Regions from separate parts of the Buttiauxella gaviniae genome, predicted to be linked through region 1. Evidence: predicted binding sites of a transcription regulator. Region 1 holds the regulator's gene; each other region holds the start of a gene.
What was found. The regulator PhoB, encoded in region 1, activates phosphate uptake and scavenging genes when phosphate is short. The targets are predictions, from matches to a motif close to CTGTCATAAAACTGNCNNAT.
Positions count from the first base shown of each region.

Region 1 (4,836 bases):
GTTATTCCACCATGGGCGAGTAAAGCTCAGCACGACCAGTGCAATACACGGAGGGTAAATGGCCGTCAGCACGGGGATTGAAATCTGAATCAGATGGCTCAGGCCCAGGTTTGACACCACCATCGAGAACAGCCCAAGGATAAACACCAGTGCGCGATAAGAGAGCGGCAAATACTGGCTAAAGAACTCAGCACAAGCACAGGTCAGGCCAACTGCCGTTACCATGCAAGCGAGGAAAATCAACGCTGCCAGGAAGATGCTGCCCGCGCCACCGAAGGTGTGCTGAACGTAAGCATGCAGAATGGCCGCGCCATTTGCGCCTTGATCCACAAGCGTTGCGCTATCGGAACCCAAACGGAACAGCGCCAGGTAAATCAGTGTTAAACCGATACCCGCGATAATACCTGCCCAGATGGTGTAGCGAGTCAGCAGACGCGCTTCGGTCACGCCGCGAGAACGTGCGGCATTAACAATAACAATCCCGAATACCAGCGACGCCAGGGTATCCATGGTCAGATAACCATTGACGAAACCGTTGGAGAACGCAGCATTCTGGTAGGCCTCAGTCGCGGTGCTAATCCCCCCCGCAGGCCAAAGAATCGCCGCCCCTGATAAAATAATCAGCGCCACAATTTTTACCGGAGCCAGCACATGGCCGACGGTATCCAGCAGTTTGCCAGGGTACAGGGAAATACCCATTACCAGCGCAAAGTAGACCAGGCTGTAGATGAACAGCGGCAGCTCGCCCATACCGGTCAACGGGGCAATCCCGACTTCAAAGGAAACTGTCGCGGTACGCGGAGTCGCAAATAGCGGGCCAACGGCCAGATAACAAACCGTCGCCAGCACCAGGCCCGCACGGCGGCCAATCGGTGAGCTCAGGCTATCAATACCGCCGCCAACGCGGGCGATAGCGACAACCGTAAGCACCGGCAAACCCACTGCGGTGACCAGGAAGCCAAGCGATGCCCACCAAACGTGTTCACCTGCCTGAAGACCCACCATCGGCGGGAAAATGATATTACCGGCGCCGACAAACAGCGCAAAGGTCATGAAGCCCAATGCCAGGATGTCACGAGATTTTAAATGATGGGTCATAAAATATTTGCAGCCTGTGGATGTGTGGTGTTGAAAGTATTCAAATTTTCATGCCGGTAAACTCAGCATAAAAGCGGCAATCGGCAATTACAGCAGCGGAAAATCCTTTCCGGGATCGGTGGAGAAGAATAGTTGTTTGAATTACCACTCATATCCAGTCTGTCTGCCAATCACAGGGCGGCAATTAAAACGCTTATAGCGTTTGAAGGCAAGAAGGGATCTAAAAACCAGATTGATATGCTTTAATTAACACAATTCCTGGTTGATTAGTTTAATCATAAGAAAAGATCATGGTCTTTTATGTGGTTAAAATATCACCAATTAAGGTTTTTTGATTTACAATAGACTAAAAAAAACACAGGCCAAAATTAGGGCCTGTGGAAAGTTATTTTGACATGACACCTTTGAGCTACTCTGCCTGCACCACTTTCTCGTTAACAATCAAACGCTCAGGTAGTACAAAGGAGAACGTCGAGCCTTTGCCAGGCTGGCTTTCAATATTCAACCGCGCATCGTGATGACTTAACGCATGCTTTACAATCGCAAGCCCAAGCCCGCTGCCGCCTGTTTGACGTGAACGCGCTTTATCTACCCGATAGAAACGCTCAGTCAGACGAGGAATATGTTCTGCCGCAATCCCCGGGCCGCTATCGGCCACGCTAAAACTCACGCCACCCGCGACCCGCTTCCAGCTCACCGTAATATGCGTCCCTTCTGGCGTGTGGTTTACCGCGTTATACACCAGATTCGAAATCGCACTGCGCAGTTGCTCTTCGTTACCAAACACTTTCAGAGTGGAATCGATTTCAAACTGTAGCGTTTGCCTTTTCTGGCTGAGCGTTTGCGCTTCGCGCTCCACCACACGCAGCATCAAAGGCACATCAATCTTTTCATTGAGCACCATCGCCGGAGCCGCTTCAATTTTGGATAACGTCAGAAGCTGCTTAACCAGCCCTTCCATGCGCGAAGTTTGTTCGCGCATTGTGCCGAGCGCTTTTTCCCGCAGCGGCCCTTCCAGCGCCTGGTCCTGCATCATCTCAAGATAGCCTTGCAACACGGTCAACGGCGTTCGCAGCTCATGGCTGACGTTGGCGAAAAAGTTGCGCCGCGCACCTTCAAGCTGGTGCATTTGAGTGACATCCCGCGCCACCAGCAGCCACTGTTCGTCACTGTAAGGCATCACGCGAAATTCCAGATGGCGACCATTGTTAAGCACCAGCGTTAGCGGGCGGGCAAAATCTTTTTGGGACAGATAACGGGTGAATTCCGGGTAACGCAATAAGTTAAGAATGTTTTGCCCGTTATCGTCCGGCCAACGCAAACCCAGGAGTTGCTGAGCGAGCCCGTTACACCAGAAGATTGTCCCTTCTTCAGTGGTCAGCACCACCGCATCGGGCAGCGATTCCGCACCGCTACGAAAGCGTTTGATAAGACTTCCCAGCTCTTTACGGCGTTTTTTATTACGCAACTGCATCTGATGCAGGCCGTAGAGCAGTGGATCCCAACTCCCCCGCCCCGGCGGCGGCGTCATACTGCGATCCACCCACAACCACCACGACAAACGCAGCAAATTCCAGAAATGCCAGACCAGCAGCCCGGTGACAGACAGTAATAAAAACCAGGGTAAATGGCCAAAGATGAGGCCTAAAATGGCGGCGGGAATGCAACAGAGCACCAGCTCCAGCACCAGCCTTTTCCATGACAACCGTTCCAGCACGCGTCACTCTCCTGAGAAAGAATTAAAAACGGGTTGAGAACCGATAGCCCGTACCGCGTACTGTTTGTACCATTCTGTCATGTTCACTGTGTTCGAGCGCTTTGCGTAACCGCCGAATATGGACGTCCACCGTTCGGTCTTCGACATAAACATTGGTGCCCCAGACGTGATTAAGCAACTGTTCACGGCTGTACACCCGCTCCGGATGCGTCATAAAGAAGTGTAATAACTTAAATTCCGTTGGCCCCATATCTAATGGGTTTTCACCCGCCATCACACGGTGTGATGAGGGATCAAGACTTAACCCGTGCATCTCAATGACTTCTTCAACCGCCATCGGCGAAATACGGCGCATCACAGCTTTGATGCGGGCCACCAGCTCCTTCGGAGAAAACGGTTTGGTAATATAGTCATCCGCACCGACTTCAAGGCCGCGCACGCGATCTTCTTCTTCGCCACGCGCCGTCAGCATCATCACCGGTATTTCACGCGTCAGGGCTTCACGCTTGAGGTGTTTGATAAACTGAATCCCGGAGCCGCCGGGCAACATCCAGTCCAGCAAGATCAGATCGGGGAAAGGTTCGATAAGGAGATTCACTGCACTGTCATAATCTTCCGCTTCTACGGGCTGAAAACCGTTTTGCTCAAGCACAAAGCTCACCATTTCACGGATTGGAGCTTCATCTTCTACGACTAATATACGCTTCGCCATGATTCGCCTTGCTCAAGGAATAATTATTGTTGTTTCAATGCCGCGCCATTATGCGTCAGATTTATGACAGATTTATGAAAAACATGACCGCTCAATGACTCATCACCTTGAATTATGACAACCATAAGTGCCCTTCGTGATGCCAGGCCTTATAATCCCCGCAGGTTTTTTCTGGCATGGGATAGATATGCGCATCATTCACACATCGGACTGGCATCTTGGTCAAAATTTTTATACCAAAAGCCGCGGGCCGGAGCACCAGGCTTTTCTTGAATGGCTACTGAACGCGGCCGTCGAACATCATGTGGATGCCATAATTGTTGCTGGCGATATCTTTGATACCGGATCGCCGCCAAGCTATGCCCGTGAACTGTACAACCGCTTTGTGGTGCTGCTTCAGGCGACCGGCTGCTCTCTGGTGGTTCTGGCAGGGAACCATGATTCCGTTGCCACGCTGAATGAATCCCGCGAACTGATGGCGTGCCTGAATACCTACGTTATCGCCAGCGCGCGCCATGATGCCAGCCAGCAGGCGATCATCCTTAATACGAAAGCCGGCCAGCCTGGCGCGATACTCTGCCCCATCCCTTTTTTGCGACCACGCGATATTCAGAGCAGCCAGGCGGGTTTGTCCGGCCATGAAAAACAGCGTTCATTAATGGAAGCCATTAGCGAACATTATCAGCAGTGTTACAGCGCAGCCTGCGAATTACGCGCTGATACGAAGCTGCCGATTATCGCCACCGGGCATTTAACCACCGTCGGCGTGACCAAAAGTGATGCGGTTCGCGACATTTATATCGGCACGCTTGATGCTTTCCCGGCGCAGCATTTCCCGCAGGCGGATTACATCGCGTTGGGCCATATTCATCGGGCGCAACTCATTGGCGGTACCGAACATATCCGTTACAGCGGCTCGCCGATTCCTTTAAGTTTTGATGAAACCGGCAAGGCCAAAAGCGTATATCTGGTTGAGTTTGCCGAAGGTAAACTTCATGACGTTATGCCGCTCACGGTTCCTGTCAGCCAGCCTTTAGCGGTTATCAAAGGTTCGCTCAGTGAAATAGAACAGCAGCTTGCACAGTGGTGCGATGCTCCCGCAGAACCCAAAGTATGGCTGGATATTGAAATCGCCACCGATGAATATCTGCATGATATGCAACGCCATATTCAGCAACTCACCGAAACACTGCCCGTCGAAGTCGTTTTGCTGCGCCGAAGCCGTGAACAGCGCGAGCGCGTTATTGCTCAGCAGCATAAAGAAACATTGAGTGAACTGACGGTTGAAGAGGTTTTTGAACGCCGCCTG
Region 1 is NZ_JBFMVT010000002.1:2,876,948-2,881,783, reverse strand. Features, by position in the region: gene brnQ (branched-chain amino acid transporter carrier protein BrnQ) at 1-1,098, opposite strand, end outside; gene phoR (phosphate regulon sensor histidine kinase PhoR) at 1,508-2,815, opposite strand; gene phoB (phosphate response regulator transcription factor PhoB) at 2,838-3,527, opposite strand; gene sbcD (exonuclease subunit SbcD) at 3,715-4,836, shown strand, end outside.

Region 2 (4,836 bases), 1.1 Mb from region 1:
AACCAGCGTAGAGAAGTCTTTATCGCCTGCGGTGATACCGTCGAAGAAGACGATATTCGCACCCGCTTTTTTCAGGCCGTCTTGCACAGAACGCGCAAGACCTTCGCCGTACTGCTGTTTGTCATGAATGATCGCGATACGCTGCGGCTTAACGTGCTCAAGAATGTATTTAGACGCGGTTGGGCCCTGGGAGGAGTCCAGGCCTGCGGTGCGCATAATCATTTTGTAGCCACGGCTTGTCAGCTCTGGGTTAGTAGCGCCAGGGGTGATCATCAGGATGCCTTCATCTTCGTAGATGTCAGACGCAGGCTGAGTAGAAGAAGAGCACAGGTGGCCGATAACATAGCGCACACCGTCGTTAACGATTTTGTTGGCGACCGCTACAGCTTGTTTTGGATCACAAGCGTCGTCGTATTCAACCGCAACCAATTTGTCGCCTTTGATACCGCCTTTGGCGTTGATGTCTTTGATTGCCTGACGTGCGCCGTTGAATTCCATGTCACCCCACTGCGCAACCGGACCCGACATGGCACCAACAACCGCAACTTTGATATCTGCCGCGGTTGCCGCGTGAGACACCGCCAAAGCAACGATCCCGGCGAGTAATGTCTTCGCGTTCATTTTCATAGATCCCATTCCTGTTCGTGATTTTTGTGGTTTTATTATGGTTAAAAAGCGCACTGAGCATTTTTTAACCTTTAACCATTTTTATGAGTGCCTTTAAGGGCTTAGCGCTAAAATTTACAATTTTTAAGGCTAAACTCTCTATTTTTCAGGCTATTAAGCAAAGATATTATTCTGTATTTGCTAAGAGTTAAACAAAAAAAAGCAGCTTTTTCAGCATAAAATAGCGATACAAAGAGCGGAATAAATCACTAGGTTTTAGGGTTTTATACTGAACAACTTTCAATCTGACGCTGATAGAACTGGGTTATGTTTTCCACAAAAACTAATCACCTGGTTTATGGCAGATAAAAGATAAAGCGTCTGACGCAAATAAATTGGTTACACTCGGGGTTTTCCCGCTTTTTGGTTAGCTCGCTTATGAAACTCACCATCATTCGTCTGTTTGAGTGTAGTGCTCAGGATGAGATCGATCTTGCTAAGATCTGGCCGGAATATTCCAGCGCCTCACTCGCACTTAGTGATACTCACCGAATTTACGCCGCAAAATTTAACGACAGGCTGTTGGGCGCGGTTCGCGTTACGCTTGCCGATACGCAAGGCGCGTTGGATTCGCTACGGGTACGCGAAATTACCCGTCGCCGTGGCGTAGGGCAGTATTTAGTAGAAGAAGTGATTCGTGATAATCCGGAGATTACCGGGTGGTGGATGGCAGATGTCGGCGTGGAAGACCGCGCGGTTATGACAGCGTTTATGCTGGCGGTTGGGTTTGAAGCGCGGGATGGTGGCTGGAGGAAGAATTAAGGCACTGGTAAGTTGTCGCCAGAACCCGGTTCGGACCCCACCCCAACCCTCCCCTTTCCAGGGGAGGGAGCATTTAACTCCTCCCTGACAAGGGGAGAGAGCAGTTAACCCCTCCACCTGATAAGGGGAGGGAGCAGTTAACTCCTCCACCTGACAAGGGGGAGGCTGGGAGGGGGTCATTTGTTCACGACACTTTACTTGGCGTCTGTCGCTGTACCGTTGGCATGCCAGGTAAACACGCCAAACTCGAAGCCTTTCAGATCGCCCTTCTCATCCCAGCTCAACGGCCCCATTACGGTTTCCACCATTGCGCCTTTCAGATATTTAGCAATTTCAGCAGGATCTTCTGACTTGTTCAGACCCGCCGCCAGTGATTGCAGCGCAGCGTAGGTGGTCCAGACAAACGCCCCGCTTGGATCTTGTTTCTTCGCTTTGATGGCATCGACAACAGGTTTGTTAGCAGGAACCTGGTCATAGTTCTTCGGCTTAGTCACTAACAGCCCTTCCGCAGATTCGCCGGCAATGTTAGACAAAGAGACGTTCGCCACACCTTCTGGCCCCATGAACTGAGTTTTCAGACCCGCAGCACGTGACTGGCGCAGGATCTGGCCCATTTCCGGGTGGTAGCCACCGTAGTATACGAAGTCGATGTTTTCTTTCTTCAGACGCGCCACCAGCGTGGAGAAATCTTTCTCGCCTGCGGTGATACCGTCAAAGAACACTACGTTCGCGCCGCCTTTTTTCAGGTTGTCCTGAACGGAGCGCGCCAGGCCTTCGCCGTACTGTTGTTTGTCATGAATCACCGCGATGTTTTTCGGTTTTACATGATCAAGGATGTATTTTGCCGCGGTTGGACCCTGGTCTGAGTCCAGGCCAGTGGTACGCATTGTCAGTTTGTAACCACGCGCGGTCAGCTCTGGAGCAGTTGCCGCAGGGGTGATCATCAGAATACCTTCGTCTTCGTAGATGTCAGACGCAGGCTGAGTGGAAGAAGAACAGAGGTGGCCGATAACGTATTTGACGCCATCGTTAACCACTTTGTTGGCAACCGCTACGGCTTGTTTTGGGTCACACGCATCGTCATATTTCGTGATAACCAGTTTGTCGCCTTTGATGCCGCCTTTGGCATTAATATCGGCAACCGCTTGTTCTGCACCGGTAAATTCCTGGTCGCCATATTGTGCAACCGGGCCAGACATCGCCCCTACGACCGCGACTTTGATATCCTTAGCAAATGCTGCGTTGCTCATCGCAAGTGCAATACAACCAGCCAATAACGCTTTGCCCGTCATTTTCATCCTGAGGATCCCCATTCTTGTTGTGATTGGTATTTGTTGTGTTGTTTTGGCACGATTTTATTTTTGATTTACGAATACCGCGTGTGCCTTCACCGCATCCAGTGCTAAAAACATACCCGAATTTGCGGTTTTTGGAATAACAATTTTTTCACAAGATGAACAGGAAAGTGACAGGCATAAAAAAACCGCCCCGAAAGGCGGTTTTTTTGTATCTTGCTGAGTAACTTACGCTTCGATAGCCATGCGCAGTTTTTTCATCGCATTTTTTTCCAGCTGACGCACACGCTCTGCGGAAACGCCGTAGCGATCGGCCAGTTCTTGCAGCGTGCTTTTGTTCTCTTCGTCGAGCCAGCGGGCGCGGATAATATCCTGGCTGCGCTCGTCCAGACCCAACATGGCGTCGCTGAGTTTATCAGCCGCATGCGATTCCCAGTTGTCGTCTTCAATGCCGTCGGCAAAGTTAGATGACTTATCCTGCAAGAACAGCACTGGAGCCATTGGCGCGCTGTCAGAATCGTCGTCGTTGCCCATGTCAAACGTCATGTCCTGCGCCGCCATGCGAGATTCCATTTCACGGACATCTTTGCTGGAAACACCCAGCTCGTTGGCAACCATTTCCACTTCGTCCTGGTTGAACCAACCCAAGCGCTGCTTCGTTTTGCGCAGGTTAAAGAACAACTTACGTTGTGCTTTGGTGGTAGCCACTTTCACAATACGCCAGTTACGCAGCACGTATTCGTGAATTTCAGCTTTAATCCAGTGCACGGCGAACGACACCAGACGGACACCCACTTCAGGGTTAAAGCGGCGCACAGCCTTCATCAGGCCGATATTACCTTCCTGAATCAGGTCAGCCTGCGGCAAGCCATAGCCCGAGTAATTACGAGCGATATGAACAACAAAGCGCAGGTGAGACAGGATCAGCCTTTTCGCTGCTTCCAGATCGCCCTGGTAATGCAGCTTTTCAGCCAGCTCCTTCTCTTCCTCAGCCGTCAACATCGGCCAGGAGTTAGCGGCCCGGATATAAGATTCCAGGTTACCAACAGGGGCTAAAGCTAAATTTTGCATTTCTTTGGTCATTCAAACCCTCTCTTAGAGACTAACGTACAGGTTGCTACACCATGCTGCACCTGACTCCACGTCAAGCGCCAAACCGTACCACTCACAGTAAACTCAGACAGTGATGTTATCCACAAGTTCACTGTAAAGCTGTGCATAGATTGCACACAAAATGTGACAGAGCTATGAAACTGGGCAGGAGAAACGCTTACCGAGGTGGGAACGTGTCCCCTGCTGACGGGTACTTCGTAGCAGGGAACAAGTATATCAAAAAAATTTTACTCTGGGGTAAATCGACGTAAATGTTGCACAGTTGCGATCCATGCCGCCAGCCAGCCGCTCATCGACGCCACCAGCAGCAGAAGCAGGCATTCATCGAAACCTAAGCCAGTTAGATCGAACTTAGTGCCAAACACCTGCGCCACTTCAGTCACCGCGGACGATAAGCGCAGCACCAGAATTTCCGAGAGGATCAGCGATAAAAATGCACCGCTAAAACCTAACAGCGCGCCGCCGTACAAGAACGGACGCAGAATAAATCCATCCGTTGCGCCAATCAGTTTTTGCACGTTGATGGTATCGCGACGGGCGAAAATACTCAGACGCACGCTGTTACCGATGACCAGGAACACCGCGGCAACCATCAAAACGCCAATCATCGCAGCAACGCGGCCCACAAGACCGGTCAGCGAAGCGAGACGCGCAAACCAACTATCGTCCATACGCACTTCGTCTACGCCGTTAATCCGCGCCACACGGTCGCGCAGAGTGTTCAAGTGATCGGTACTCTGGAAATCAAGTTTCGGGTTAACTACGGCAACCGCAGGTAACGGGTTCTCTTCCAGCATATCCAACGCGCCGCCAAAGCCGGACCAGTTGCGGAATTCACCCAGCGCTTCGTCACGGGAAAGGTAGTTAACTTTATCGACGCCCTCTTCGGCCTGAATCGCCCCCACCACTTGTTGAGCGGCGTTGTCATCCAGCGCTTTGTCGAGGTAAACGGTGATTTGCGGCGAAGGATAATATTGTGTGGCAGCCTGGTTCACGTTCT
Region 2 is NZ_JBFMVT010000002.1:1,743,017-1,747,852, forward strand. Features, by position in the region: gene livK (high-affinity branched-chain amino acid ABC transporter substrate-binding protein LivK) at 1-627, opposite strand, end outside; gene panM (aspartate 1-decarboxylase autocleavage activator PanM) at 1,045-1,428, shown strand; gene AB1E22_RS08765 (branched-chain amino acid ABC transporter substrate-binding protein) at 1,623-2,726, opposite strand; gene rpoH (RNA polymerase sigma factor RpoH) at 2,952-3,806, opposite strand; gene ftsX (permease-like cell division protein FtsX) at 4,064-4,836, opposite strand, start outside.
Region 2: a site for PhoB is predicted at 3,958-3,977, ahead of rpoH (RNA polymerase sigma factor RpoH). Genes of this name have one in related genera too.

Region 3 (4,836 bases), 280 kb from region 1:
TTGAGCAGGTGCTTGCTGACATTGGCCTTCGCCAAATTCAGCGATACATTCTTCGCGCGAGGCATATTTAGGCGCAGTACGTTCCGCTTCCTTCAACGCATTGTTGTAGGAAGTCGTACATTCGGCACTTTTGCCTGGGTTGGCCTGCGCGCAGTCATCCGCGTTCTGATACATGGAGACCGTTTCGTCATTCTGTTCGCAACCGGCAAGCATAAACACGGCTGTAACCGCCAATGCGACCGGTGTCAAATGGCGAGCGTTCCAGCTTTTGCGGAACGATGCGTGATTTATGATTTTTGTCCGTTTCATTTACCTGTCCTGAGCCCAAAGGAAGCAATTTACTATTACGCTTAGGATAGGGGATGAATGGTTGAAATTAAAGCGATGACGGGCGTTGAGGGGTGGATCTTTACGTTGCCTTACGTTAAAAGGCGCAAGTTGTGACGGGGGCATGTTGCCACGCCCCCGCAAACAGGATCAGTTACCGAATGGGTTAGCTGATTTAGTGCTTGTTGCTGAAGCTGGAGTCGCTCTTGCAGGCGTCGCCGTTGCCGTTGTTGCAGCGGTATCGTCTGAATAACCATCTGCACGCGCATTCTGGTCAGGCGTTTCTGGTGCAACGCTTTCAGCCGTTGTCGGGACTGGTTTACCAAGAGTCGCATTAAGCGCAGTCAAATCTTGTTCGTTAAGCGTACCCAACGCTGATTTAATTCTCAGTTGGTTGATCAGGTAGTTATAACGTGCACTGGAGAGCTGTTGTTTTGCGTTGTACAGCGTAGTGGTCGCATCCAACACATCAACGATGGTACGTGTACCCACGGAATAGCCCGCTTCCATTGCATCCAAAGAGCTTTGTGCAGAGACAACCGCTTGTTTGTAAGCATCAATAGTACTGATTGATGCATTGACGTTGTTAAACGAAGAGCGAACAGTTTGCACGACGCTACGGTGCGCGCTTTCCAGTTGCTCACTCGCGCCAACAAAGTTGTATTGCGCTTGTTTTACCTGAGAAGTGACAGAACCGCCGCTGTACAATGGCAGGGAGAAGTTCAGGCCGATTTTGTTCTGGCCCATATTGCTGTCATCGTACTGTGCGCTATTGGTTTTAGAACCGCTATAAGTGGTATCGGAAACGCCCGTCGACGCCGTTAAGCCAACGGTAGGCATGTGCCCGGTTTCTGCGTAACGAATTTGCTCACGCGCTAAGTCTTGAGACAGACGTGCTTGCAGCAACGCCAGGTTGCGCTTTTCAGCTTCTTTCAGCAGATTATTAACGCCGTCAGGTTTGTTAGTTTTAAAACCATCCACGTTCAGTGACGCAAGCGTTGGGTAGTAATTACCGGTCACCTGGCGCAGCGTTTCTACCGCGTTATCCAGATCGTTGCGTGCCGTCACTTCGTTCGCGAGTACGTTATCGTACTGTGAACGGGCGTTTTGCACGTCGGTAATGGCAACTAGGCCTACGTTAAAGCGCTGAGTGGTTTGATCCAACTGGCGATAAATAGCCTGTTTCTGTGCTTCGGTGTAGGAGAGTGCATCGATGGCACTCAGCACATTAAAATAGGCTGTGGCTGTATTCAGGATGAGCGTCTGTTGGTCAGTTTGATAGGTGACGTCCTGGATACCGGCAGATTTTTCCTGCAACGTCAGTGCACGCCATTTCGACATATCAAAAATGGTTTGTGTTAATGACAAAGAGGCACTGGTTGAATTGGAGTTGACGCCATTCGCATCACGGTAGCCACTGCTGTAACCGTAATCTGCGCCAAGGCCTAGCTGTGGCAGCAACGGGCTGCGTGCTTCGTTAATTTTTTCGAATGCGGCATCACGGTCAGCAGCGGATTTACGCAAGTCCGGGTTGCTTAAACGTGCCTGCTGATAAACCTGCATCAGGTTTTCTGCCTGGCTCATGGCACTGAAACCCGTTAGGCTCAGACCGATAAGAATGGGGAGCAGTTTCTTCATTTGCATTCCTTGTTGTGAAGCAGAAATTATTTGTTAGCGCTGACAAGAGCCGAAAATGATCGTCGATTCTAGCAGAGTCTGCCAGCAGGGGAGCTTGGCGTAATGTGCCATCTACCCTTAATTTTCATCAATCTACCACATAGCAAATGAAACGACAGTCAAACGGGTTTGAAATTACGCATTTCATGGCCATAACACATCAGGAAACCACAATGACTAAACAAAACGATCCGCTCGTCACATTAGCCAAAAACGATGTTGAAATTATTGCACGGGAAACGCTTTATCGCGGTTTTTTTTCGCTGGATCTTTATCGTTTTCGCCATCGCCTGTTTAATGGCGAAATGAGCGGTGAAGTGCGGCGTGAAATTTTAGAACGCGGGCACGCCGCAGTGCTGCTACCCTATGACCCTGTGCGAGACGAAGTTGTGCTCATCGAGCAGATTCGGATCGCTGCGTACGACACCAGTGAAAGCCCGTGGTTGCTTGAGTTGGTGGCCGGAATGATTGAAGAAGGCGAAAGCGTGGAAGAGGTTGCACGCCGCGAAGCCGTCGAAGAAGCAGGGCTAGTAGTTGGTCGTACAAAACCGGTTATCAATTACCTCGCAAGCCCAGGTGGAACCAGCGAACGTCTGCATATTTTGGTGGGTGAAGTGGATGCGACAACCGCGACGGGCATACATGGTCTGGCAGATGAAAACGAAGATATTCGTGTTCATGTCGTGAGCCGGGAAAAGGCTTATCAGTTAGTAGAAGAAGGGAAAATCGACAACGCAGCTTCAGTCATCGCGCTACTTTGGCTGCAATTGCATCACGAGAAATTAAGAGCAGAGTGGAACCCTTAAACATGAAGCGCTATACCCCTGACTTCCCTGAAATGATGCGCCTGTGCGAAACCAACTTCGCACAACTACGACGCCTGCTGCCTCGTAATGACGAGGTGGGTGAAAAAGTGACATACCAGGTGAATAGCGCCCAATATCGACTCACGATTCTTGAATCAACCCGTTACACTACGCTTGTACAAATTGAGCAAACCGTTCCCGCTGTGAGCTACTGGAGCCTGCCGTCAATGTCGGTCAGGCTTTATCATGACGCCATGGTCGCGGAAGTGTGTTCAAGTCAGCAGATCTTTCGTTTCAAAGCACGTTATGATTATCCTAATAAAAAGTTGCATCAACGCGACGAAAAGCATCAAATTAATCAGTTTCTGGCCGATTGGCTGCGTTATTGTTTAGCGCATGGAGCGATGGCGGTTCCGGTTTGTTAGTGAGGGTGAAACCTAAGGACACCATTTGGAAAGCCTGTTAAATCTTCCTGTGGCCGGTGGGGGCCAGATCAGGATCTTGCAAATTACAGATACCCACCTGTTCTCTGGAAAGAACGAAACGCTGCTTGGCATCAATACGTGGATGAGCTATCAGGCTGTCATTGATGCCATCCTCGCTGAGCAGCGTCAGTACGACCTAATCGTTGCAACTGGGGACTTAGCCCAGGATCACAGCGCGCAGGCCTATCAGCACTTTGTTGAAGGCATCGCGGAGATTCCTGCGCCCTGCGTATGGCTGCCGGGCAATCACGATTTCCAACCCGCGATGTTTAGCTCATTGCTGGAAGCGGGCATCTCCCCGGCAAAGCAGGTTTTTCTCGGCGACCACTGGCAGATTTTGCTGCTGGATAGCCAGGTGTTTGGTGTCCCGCACGGTGAACTAAGCGATTACCAGCTTGAATGGCTGGAACGCAAACTTGCCGATGCGCCTGAACGCCATACTCTTTTGCTGCTGCATCATCATCCCGTTCCCGCCGGTTGTAGCTGGCTGGATCAACATAGCCTGCGAAACGCCGCAGAGCTCGATAACGTCCTGCAAAATTTCCCGAAAGTGAAAACATTGGTCTGCGGGCATATTCACCAGGAGTTAGATCTCGACTGGAATGGCCGCCGTATGCTGGCGACGCCATCTACCTGTGTGCAATTCAAACCCCATTGCGCCAACTTTACTCTCGACACCATTGAGCCAGGCTGGCGTTGGCTGGAACTCCATCCAAATGGCGAAGTCACCACAGAGGTTTGCCGCCTGAAAGGTGCGGTGTTTAACCCTGATACCGCGTCAGAAGGCTATTGATGTCAACGCTACTTTATTTACACGGCTTCAATAGTTCGCCACGTTCCGCCAAGGCTACCGGCCTGCAAGCGTGGCTTGCGCAGAACCATCCGCACATCACTATGATTGTGCCGGAACTGCCGCCGTATCCCGCAGAGGCTGCCGAGTTGCTGGAGTCGCTGGTGCTGGAACACGGCGGTGAACCCTTAGGCGTTGTGGGCTCGTCCTTAGGCGGCTATTACGCCACCTGGCTGTCGCAATGTTTTATGCTGCCAGCGGTAGTGGTAAACCCAGCGGTACGGCCTTTCGAACTGCTGGTGGATTATCTGGGCGCCAATGAGAACCCCTACACCGGGCAGCAATATGTGCTAGAGTCTCGCCATATTTACGATCTTAAAGTCATGCAAGTTGACCCGTTAGAATCACCAGATCTCATCTGGCTATTGCAACAAACGGGTGACGAAGTGCTTGATTACCGCCAGGCAGTGGCGTACTACACCCCCTGTCGCCAGACGGTAGAATCCGGTGGCAATCACGCCTTTGTAGGCTTCGAAGATTATTTCACACAGATCGTCGACTTCCTTGGCCTGCATTAAGGCCGGTTGTCGAATTCCTGTTTCGCTATCTGAACGAATAAACCATGACGCAATCCAGTTATAACGCCGATGCCATTGAGGTACTCACCGGGCTTGAGCCTGTTCGCCGCCGCCCGGGAATGTACACCGACACCACCCGTCCAAACCATTTGGGCCAGGAAGTCATTGATAAC
Region 3 is NZ_JBFMVT010000002.1:2,593,519-2,598,354, forward strand. Features, by position in the region: gene AB1E22_RS12695 (DUF1190 family protein) at 1-309, opposite strand, end outside; gene tolC (outer membrane channel protein TolC) at 478-1,965, opposite strand; gene nudF (ADP-ribose diphosphatase) at 2,178-2,810, shown strand; gene AB1E22_RS12710 (DUF1249 family protein) at 2,813-3,235, shown strand; gene cpdA (3',5'-cyclic-AMP phosphodiesterase) at 3,261-4,088, shown strand; gene yqiA (esterase YqiA) at 4,088-4,663, shown strand; gene parE (DNA topoisomerase IV subunit B) at 4,708-4,836, shown strand, end outside.
Region 3: a site for PhoB is predicted at 2,087-2,106, ahead of nudF (ADP-ribose diphosphatase). Genes of this name have one in related genera too.